3 regions of the Chryseobacterium sp. UF-290 genome follow, and region 3 is predicted to be linked to each of the others. Evidence: riboswitches for the same ligand, from Rfam matches in the RefSeq annotation. Region 3 holds a riboswitch; each other region holds the start of a gene.
The links. A riboswitch is a leader RNA that binds a small molecule or an ion and turns the genes downstream of it on or off. The one in region 3 is predicted to bind cobalamin.
Positions count from the first base shown of each region.

Region 1 (3,283 bases), on a different contig from region 3:
GTTTGAAGTTAAAGATGCGTCAAAGAATTATACCGCCATGATCCATATAGAAAGCTGCTCTGACGGACGTTGTAACGGCAAAGGAACAGTAGAGCTGTTTGATACTAAAAATACCAAGGTACAGACTTTTGCTTCTGATGATCTGGTCGTATATTTAAGCCAGAATAAAAAGCTGTCAACCGGGACCATCATTCCGTTAACGCAGGAAGAGAGTCCCATCGTTATTGATGATTTCAATTTTGACGGTAGCGAGGATATAGCGGTAAGAAATGGTAATATGGGGAATTACAGCGGAGCTTCTTATGATGTATATGTATTCAACACTACCAAAATGGGATTTGTAAAAAGTGCAGAGCTGACAGATCTGGCCTCCAGTCACCTGGATATCTTTGAGGTAGACGCCCAGCGTAAACGTCTGATCACTTATGGAAGATCCGGTTGCTGTAAGCTTTTCACTATGGAATATGCTGTGATCCCTAATAAAGGGCTGGACAAAGTATTTGAAAAGGAAAAAGATACAACCGGCGAAAGCGTGGTAAAAGAGATCACAAAGGAAAAAGTAAATAATAAATGGATTACCAGAACCAGGGTGTATCCTGTAGAACAAAATAATAAAGAAAAAGAAAAGTAAGATGAAGATACAGAAAGAGATCGATTTTATTCTTGCGGTAGATGCGCTGAAGAATGTACAGAGAAGAAATTATAATGCAGATGATTCCAGAAGAGAGAATACAGCGGAACATTCCTGGCAGATCATTATTTTGGCACAGATCCTTTATCCTTATGCCAAAAACCGTGCGGATATCGACCTGTTGAGAGTGATAAGAATGCTCTCCATTCATGACCTGGTAGAAATTGAAGCAGGAGATACGTTCCTTTTTGATGAGGAAGCAATGGTAGGAAAGTTTGAAAGAGAAAAAGCTTCTGCCCAAAAGATCTTCGGAATCCTGGATGAACCTTTACGTACGGAATTCTTTAACCTGTGGCTTGAGTTTGAGGAAGAAAAAACACCGGATGCCATTTTTGCGTGTTCAATCGACAGAATTATGCCGTTTATCCTGAACTCCCATACTTCAGGAAAAAGCTGGACGGAGGCCGGCGTTACAGAAAGACAGATCAGAAATATGCTTGAAAATGCGATCACCAGAGCATCAGATGAAATGGGGGAAGCCTTTGAGCTGCTTCTGAACAGAAGCCTGGAAACTGAAAAAGTTTTAAAATAGATGCTTTAAGCAAGTAATGATAATAAGCTTCGGGCGGCCAAAGGCCGCCCGAAGCTTATTATCATAGTATCTGAATTGGTTTTTTGAATTCATCAATGGCTACAAAAGTGAAATCACCTACAATAGCTTTTTCCCTTTCGTAGGAATACATCTGTTCCGTATAGATCTCAACATTTACCTTCATACTGGTTTTTCCGACATGTGAAACTTTTCCGATCAGCTCAACGATGGTTCCGGCAGGAATAGGCTTTTTAAAATCAATTTTATCACTGCTTACCGTTACTACTCTTTTTCTTGCAAAACGGGTTGCCGTGATGAAAGCCACTTCATCCATCAGCTGCATGGCTGTACCTCCGAAAAGAGTATCATAATGATTGGTCGTGTTAGGGAAAACCGCTTTAAAGATTCTGGTTTCGGATGCTTCAATTCTTTCTTCTGTAGTCATATTTCATTATTAATTAAAGCGAAATGAAATCGTATCAAAACAACAGAATAATGACAGGAACTTTGAAAATCCCTGAAACAATCCATCAGATCAATAAAACTTCAGCTCGCGAAAGTTTCTTGTTTAAGAAAAAGGCAGGTCTCCTGACTTGTAACATCTTTTATCTCCTTCCCGTGCCCCGCACAGTGGATCTTTTGATAAAGACTTCAGTTACTTACAGTTGCGCGACAGTCCGTGATTTTCACACGGTTCCCTTTTAATCTGCGGTTATGCGGAACCAGTTTCTGTGATGAATAAGCGTTAAAACTTTTCGGTGTAAAAATAATGAATTTATTCCGGATTGTGATAAATAATCTGGCTGATCACTCTTCCTTTCTTGATGGTCCAAAGCGTCGTATACCTGTTCTCTCCTGAACCGTTGATCATGTAAAGGAAGATATTGTCATTATCCAGAGAAGTGACTCCCACATTTTCAAAATCCATGGTTGGCTGGAACATATTTTTGATGGCTTCCCTTACAAAAACAGAACCTCTTCCGGGCTGTTGGACTCTGATCGACTTGATCTCTGTCATACCTTCAGGAAGATCATTCCCGATCCCCCATGGCTTTACCTTATCAATGGTAAGAAGCTTTCCTTCCTCGTCTTTTTCTTTCTTACGGTATCCGGCATTAGATGGGTAGATATCGATAACGACCTTGCTTCTCTGGGCAGTAGGAACTTTCGGATCGGAATTGTCTGTGAAAATAAGCGATCTTCCGTTCTTAGACTTGGAAGGCGTATAAGCCGGAAGCTGGTCTATGAAAGCGATCCGTTCTTTATTGACCATTCCTTCTTTATCAAGAGTTTCATAACGTACGAAGGGCTTATCTTCATCCTGCTTTTCCGGATATTTGATCCAGATCCATTCCGTTTCTCCCGGAGCAGGCTTTACATAAACAAATACATCGCCTTTACGCATACGGATCTTATCTACGATTTTTCTGTAGTTGTCTTTATGTACCCGTACATTGGCATATCCCTCCTCGGCTTTTACAACACCAAAAGGAACTTTATTCTGCCCTTTAACGAAGGCTAAAGAAAAAATACTGAAAGCCGATAGATAAAATGCTCTGTTTATGAAAGTCATCTTGAAAAAAATTTTAATCCTCAAATATATAAATTAAATGCTTTTCGGAAGATAATTATGCTGTTGGAGTTCCTTTAAATCTTGTATTTGTTTCAGATGGCCTTCAGAAAGAAGGTATATGCGGTCTGAAATATCCAGAACATCCTGATAATTGTGGTCGGAAATAATAATGCCTTTGTTCTTGGATTGTTGAAGGATAATCCTTTTCAGGGTTTCAGAAACTTTAGGGGAGAGGCTGTGAAAAGGCTCATCCAGTAAGACAAAATCCGTATCAGCATGAAGAATGAGCAGGGCCTCAATAATTCTCTGTTCACCTTTGGAAAGATTTTTAGGTTTCTCGTGAAGAAAAGGGCGTATGGGATCAGAAGCAAACAGCAGATCAGTATTAACCTTATTACAGAAAAGAGGAATTAAGCTTTTAACCGTGTTGTATTTAGGTAAGAAAAGATCCTGTGGCAGATATGCGATCCTGTGTTTTCTGTCTGAA
Region 1 covers NZ_JBSICB010000018.1:5,902-9,184, forward strand. Annotated here, with positions in the region: gene AC4IF5_RS17325 (XAC2610-related protein) at 1-631, shown strand, start outside; gene AC4IF5_RS17330 (HD domain-containing protein) at 633-1,223, shown strand; gene AC4IF5_RS17335 (acyl-CoA thioesterase) at 1,285-1,668, opposite strand; cobalamin riboswitch at 1,785-1,965, opposite strand; gene AC4IF5_RS17340 (hypothetical protein) at 1,999-2,796, opposite strand; gene AC4IF5_RS17345 (ATP-binding cassette domain-containing protein) at 2,830-3,283, opposite strand, start outside.
Region 1: linked by a shared signal. The riboswitch ahead of AC4IF5_RS17335 (acyl-CoA thioesterase) and the one ahead of AC4IF5_RS06415 (TonB-dependent receptor plug domain-containing protein) in region 3 are both predicted to bind cobalamin.

Region 2 (3,283 bases), on a different contig from region 3:
GAGATAATATCACGGACTTCTTAGCAATTAATTTAGCTTCTACTGATTATGCCGGACATAAATTCGGGCCTAATTCTATTGAGGTAGAAGATGTTTACATCAGACTAGACCAGGATCTGGCAGAGTTCTTCAAATATCTGGATTCAAAGGTAGGAAAGGGAGAGTATACTGTTTTCCTTTCTGCTGACCATGGTGGAGCACATTCTGTTGGATTCCTTAAAGAGCATAAAATCCCGACAGGCATCTTTGGAGAGGGGGCAGAAAAGAATCTTAACCAAAAGCTGAAAGATAAATTCGGGGCAGATAAACTGATCAATGCTATTGATAATTATCAGATTTATTTTGACAGAAAAGTATTGACAGACAGTAAGCTGGAATTAGATGATGTAAGAAATTTTCTTGTGAAAGAACTGGAAAAAGATCCTACTGTTCTATATGCCGTTTCTGTGGATAAGGTTCAGGAATCAAACATTCCGGAACCGATCAGGCAAAGGATCATCAACGGGATCAACAGACAGAGAAGCGGTGATATCCAGCTGATCTCCCATGATTCTATGCTTCCTCCGTATTCAAAAAAAGGAACTACGCACAATGTATGGAATTCTTACGATTCACACATTCCTTTGATCTTTATGGGCTGGGGAGTGAAGCAGGGAGAAAGCAATAAGGCTTACCATATGACTGATATTGCTCCTACAGTGTCTTCATTATTAAAGATCCAGTTCCCAAGCGGAAATGTAGGAAATCCGATCACTGAAGTTATCGGAAAATAATTTAACAAGATCTGTTATCTATAACTAAAGCTGCTTTCAATAAAGAAAGCAGCTTTTTTAATTTTAGGACCTGTGTAAATTTTAATAAAAAGTTCTTTTGTTATTCTGAATGGAGCTAAGTGGAATGAAGATTCTTTTTTGAAAATAGGTTGTTTGAAATTTTCCGACTTCACTTCGTTTCGCTCAAAATGAGAACCTGTACAATTGAAATTAAAAATTGAAACGGGCTCTTAAATTATTCAAATTAAACAGTGTGTGCTTGATCGGTCATTCACTTTTTGCCCAATACATATAAAAAACTATCTTTGCAAAAATTTTGGTTTCCAATATATTGGAATGAAAAGGGAATCGGGTGAAACTCCCGGACTGTCCCCGCAACTGTAGATCGCAACAAAAGTTTCTGTAAGCAGCCACTGTATAAAAACGGGAAGGTGCAGAAAGCGAAAGTCAGGAGACCTGCCGGAATTATAATCAAAAAAATATATTGCTTTCGGAGGAAAAGTAAAATAATATGGATATAAAAAGATCTTTAGTACTGTTTTTTTCGTCTTATAGCTGTTTTCTTTTTGCTCAGGAGAAAGCCGTTGATACTATTTATATCTTTGACAACCAGATGAACCGGGTGAAGCTCTTTCATCCCGTGAAAATCATCTCAACAGAGGACGTTGAGAAAAATTCAGGTAATTTGTCCGAACTTCTCAGATTCCAATCTCAGATTTATATTAAAGAAAATGGAAGAGGGGCTGTTTCCTCTCCTTCTTTCAGAGGGACCACAGCTCAGCAAACAGCTTTTGTGTGGAATGGAATAAACATCAATTCCAGTTTTTTAGGCCAGGGAGATGTTAACAATATTGCTGTGTTTGGCTATGATCAGATCGGAATAAAAGCAGGTGGAGGAAGTGTGATCTATGGTAGTGGTGCTGTTGGAGGAAGTATTCATTTGAATAATACCCTTGATTTTAACAAAGGTTTTCATGGGGCTTTGTTTTCGGAAGCAGCTTCCTTTGATACATATAATAATTTTGTCAGAGGGTCTTATAGTGATGATAAGCTTAGCTTTAAGGTTTCGGGAAGCCATTCAATAAGTAAAAACGATTATAAGGTTGAAGAGGATAATAGGAAGGTCTATACCAATGATAATGGCCAATATTATAATACTAATATCAATATATCCACTGCTTATAAAGTTGCCCCGCATCATCAGGTTTCCTGGATATCAGAGCTTTTTAATGGAAAACAGCATTATCCTGTTCATTTTGGAGATTTGGAGAATAAAACAAAATATGAAACCCAGAATATCCGAAGTCTGCTTTCCTGGGATTGGAATAATGCACGATTCAGTAATTCATTCAAAGCTGCTTATACGGAAGAGAACTTTCAATATTTTGGCGATATTAATGGTCCTGAGACTAGCGGAGGGGCAGGAAAGAATTATATTCTGAAAAATGATTTCAATTATTTTCTGAGTTCAAAATGGAATATCAATGTTATCGGTGAATTTCAGGTTAATAAAGGAAATGGAGAAGGTAGTTCGGGAATTGGAAACATTAGTAGAAAAGCAGGATCTATTGCCGGGTTGCTTCGTTATTTTCCAACAAAAGATTTGCGTTTTGAAGCTGGAATCAAGAAAGATTTTGTAGAAGATATCAGCTCTCCTGTTTTATTTTCTTTTTCAGGAAAATGGAGCACTGCAACATGTTATGATCTGGAATTAAATGTTTCAAGAAATTTCAGAGCACCTTCATTTAATGACTTATATTGGGCCCAGGGAGGCAATAAGAATTTAAAACCGGAAACCTCTTATCAATTTGAGCTGAGAAACCTTTTAAAAATGGGAGTTTTCAAACTTTCTGTTACTCCTTATTACATGAATATTCGGGATATGATCCGATGGCTCCCAACGTCTGCCGGATATTATGGAGCTTCGAACACCAATAAAGTAGAGGCCTATGGATTAGAGTCCCAGCTGGAATTTGAAAAAAAAGCTGGAAAGCATATTCTTAAATCTAATCTGGGATATTCCTATACAAAATCAACAGATCTTGATATTCAAAAGCAGCTGATGTATGTCCCTCGTCATAAATTTACCGGAAATATAGATTATGAGTATGATTTTGTGAAAGTATATGTGCAGGGAATGTTTAATGGATTAACATATACAGATTCTAATGAAACTCAAGAATATGCCTTAAATTCATATTTTGTGATGAATGCCGGAATCGCTGTAACATTTTTTAAAAATTATACAATGGGCTTTAAAGTAAATAATATTTTGAATGAAACTTATTATACCATGCTTTCCTATCCATTACCTAAACGAAATTATAGTCTTAACTTAAATATCAATTTTTAAAATAAATTAATTACATATGAATATTAGAAAAATTTTACCTCTTGTGTTTGCTTCCATGTTACTTTTCAATGTTTCATGTAGCAGTGATAGTAGTTATGAAGGTATTGACGGAGTGACCAGGTTCGACTCCGGAGTGCTCGTTTCTAATGAAGGAGGA
Region 2 covers NZ_JBSICB010000010.1:32,624-35,906, forward strand. Annotated here, with positions in the region: gene pafA (alkaline phosphatase PafA) at 1-773, shown strand, start outside; cobalamin riboswitch at 1,074-1,251, shown strand; gene AC4IF5_RS12940 (TonB-dependent receptor plug domain-containing protein) at 1,285-3,126, shown strand; gene AC4IF5_RS12945 (DUF5074 domain-containing protein) at 3,143-3,283, shown strand, end outside.
Region 2: linked by a shared signal. The riboswitch ahead of AC4IF5_RS12940 (TonB-dependent receptor plug domain-containing protein) and the one ahead of AC4IF5_RS06415 (TonB-dependent receptor plug domain-containing protein) in region 3 are both predicted to bind cobalamin.

Region 3 (3,283 bases):
ATCAGAAATATAAAAAACTTTTTATGGCTGCCTACGGAGATGAAGCCATTACAGGGGAGAGGATTCTGAAGGCATTATCCCAGTTTATGACCTCATTGATATCAGCGGATTCAAAATATGACAGGTTCAGACAGGGAAAAGAGCAGTTTACTACTGAAGAATCTCAGGGAATGACCTTATTTAATCAGAAATGTGCTTCTTGTCATAGCGGAGAGCTGTTCACTGATGAAAGCTTCAGGAATACAGGAATGTATTATAATACCGGATTTAAAGATGCGGGAAGGTATCGTGTTACCCTTACTCAGGCTGATTGGATGAAATTCAGGGTTCCAAGTTTAAGAAACATTGAATATACGGCTCCCTATATGCATGACGGAAGATTTTACACCCTGGAGGCCGTGCTAAATTTCTATTCTGATCATGTGGAAGATAATCCCAATCTGGACCCACAGCTCAAACAGAATGGTCATACGGGAATTGCAATGAGTGATCAGGAAAAGCAGCTTATTATCGCTTTCCTGAAAACATTGTCCGATAAGAATTTTATATCCAATCCAAAATTTGCAGAATAATTTAAGAAAACATGAAGAAGATCATATTGATAATAGGTCTGGCTGTATTTAATATGAACCAGGCAAAGACGGTCAGAGACAGTGCTTATATTGTTCCGGAAAGCTTCAGCCGGATCAGTTTTTATGAAGATTGTGATGCATGTGGCTGTGCGGCAGGAAACGGTTCATCCGGTTTTGAATCTTTATTGAATCCACAGTTTATCGGGATCAAATACTTTGCCCAGCATTATAAGGCAAAAGAAAACTTATTTGTAAAAGACCTGACTCAGGATCAGTATTTCAATACATTACAGCTTTGGGGTAAGATTCCGGTGACGGAAAAATTGAGTGTTTATGCAAGTCTGCCATTCCATTTTCATGAAAAAAAAACAATGCAGGGGGATATCAGGATCAATGGGATTGGTGATCTGAACCTGATGGGAATTTACCGGTTAATAGGTTCTAAAGATAATTTTCATCAGCTGAGTGGAGGGCTGGGAGTGAAAGTTCCTCTCGGTAAGTTCGATGAAAAAGGAATATCAGGAGTCAATCCCAGCTTTCAGCTGGGAACCGGAAGCTGGGATTATCAGGCTGCTCTGAACTATAAATTTCAAAAAAACAAGATTGCGGTATTGATCAATACGGATTACACCATCAAGACAGAAAACAAAAAGCATTACCGCTTCGGAAATCAGTGGAATTATGCAGCCACAGGTTTTTATCAGATTACAGGAAATGAAAAGACTGTATTTTCTGTTAAGACCGGGCTTCAGGGAGAAGTCTACGCTCAAAATAAACAGTTTGGTGAAGGGCTGCCTAATACTTCCGGAAGCGCATTGTATGGAAAGCTGGGATTTGAAGCTTCCTATAAAAGGTTCAGCCTGGGAAGCGAAGTCATGCTTCCGGTGTATACCCATCTGGCGGGAGGAGATATCGAGGCGAAATCAAGGTTCAGTATTTTCCTGAATATCGGGATATAGCTGAGAATGTAAACAATTGTTCCTGCTACGGATGTACGAATAAAAGGATTTGTGCATTCGTGGCAGTTTTTATTTCTTTTGGTATATTTATAATATTGTGAATCATTTCGTTGTTGACGAATATATATTAATAATTGTCTATATTTGCCGAAATTTGGTGAGCCGTAAAAAGCTCTTAAAAGGGAATCCGGTGGAAATCCGGAACAGACCCGCTGCTGTAAGCTCCGCACCAGAGTTTTTGAAGAATATATCCACTGTTTTTTTAATGGGAAGGATTTCAAAAATGGAGTAAGTCAGAAGACCTGCCAGAAAATTAAACGTTTGACGCTTTCGTGGAATAAAGCTTAGGACAACAATGATTCTGTGCAGTGATCACTGTACTTTGTCGTTGCTTTCTTATATCCATTGGCGTCATCATTATCCATGAATGAGCTAATGGTGGCAAAACTGATTATATCTCAATTTCATAAAATTGTTTTCACCGCTTTGGTGTTAACATCTCAATTCTTGTTTTCCCAAACAAAGAAAAAGGACAGTCTCAAAGAAGAAGCGATCAAAGCTGTCGAAATCTATAAAAAGAATTTTAAGGAAATCCTTCCGGCACAGACATTACAGGGTGAGGAGCTTGAAAGGCTGAACAGCCAGTCGGTAGCTGATGCCTTGCGGTATTTTTCCGGGATACAGATCAAGGATTATGGAGGTATGGGCGGCCTGAAAACGGTGAATATCCGGAGTATGGGAAGCCAGCATGTAGGCGTTTTCTATGATGGTATCCAGCTGGGAAATGTGCAGAACGGTATTGTAGATCTTGGAAAATTTTCATTGGATGATATAGAATCGGTTTCTTTGTATAATGGTCAGAAAAGTGAGATTTTCCAGCCGGCAAAAGACTTCGGATCTTCAGGGTCAGTTTATCTTCAGCCTAAAACACCTGTTTTTAAGGGAGATCAAAAAACGAACTTGACGCTTAAGCTCAAATTAGGCTCCATCAGTTTATTTAATCCTTCGTTCCGTCTGGAACAAAAGCTTTCAGACAGGGTTTCTGCAAGTTTCAGTTCGGAGTTTTTACAGAGCGACGGACTATATAAGTATAAATATGAGAAGAAAAATTCTGACGGATCTATTGCCAATGATACCATTGCGAGAAGATACGATTCTTATATCAGAGCCAAACGTTTTGAAACCAGTTTTCACGGGACCATTGATGAAGGAAGCTGGAATGTGAGGGGGTATGGTTATATTTCAGATCGTGGGATTCCTACCGCCATTGTCAATAATGATTTTGGACCTAAAGGGCAGCAGATGCTGGATGAAAATTATTTTGTTCAGGCCGGTTTCAGGAAAAAACTGTTTCCAAAATTTGAAACCCAGGTTAAAGCCAAATTCGCATATGATTATACAAGATTCCTGGACACAGTTAATGTCGCGACAACAGCTCTTCCCATAGATAATGCTTATGTACAGAGAGAGCTGTATTTTTCCACATCAAATATTTATTCCATTAATAAAGACTGGGATGTAAGTGCCAGCTTTGATTTTCAGTATAATAATCTGGATGCCAGCCTTAGGGATTTTTCATATCCTACCCGCTATACTTCATTGCTTGCCTTTGCTACAACCTATCAGTGGAAAGGATTTAAGTTTTTGGGAAGCGTTCTCGGAACCTTTGTCCACGAAAATGTAAAAATGAATGCCAAGTCTCCTGATAAAACTGAATGGACACCTTCTGTATTTTTGAGCTATCAGCCTTTT
Region 3 covers NZ_JBSICB010000004.1:204,914-208,196, forward strand. Annotated here, with positions in the region: gene AC4IF5_RS06405 (cytochrome-c peroxidase) at 1-572, shown strand, start outside; gene AC4IF5_RS06410 (transporter) at 584-1,531, shown strand; cobalamin riboswitch at 1,670-1,855, shown strand; gene AC4IF5_RS06415 (TonB-dependent receptor plug domain-containing protein) at 2,039-3,283, shown strand, end outside.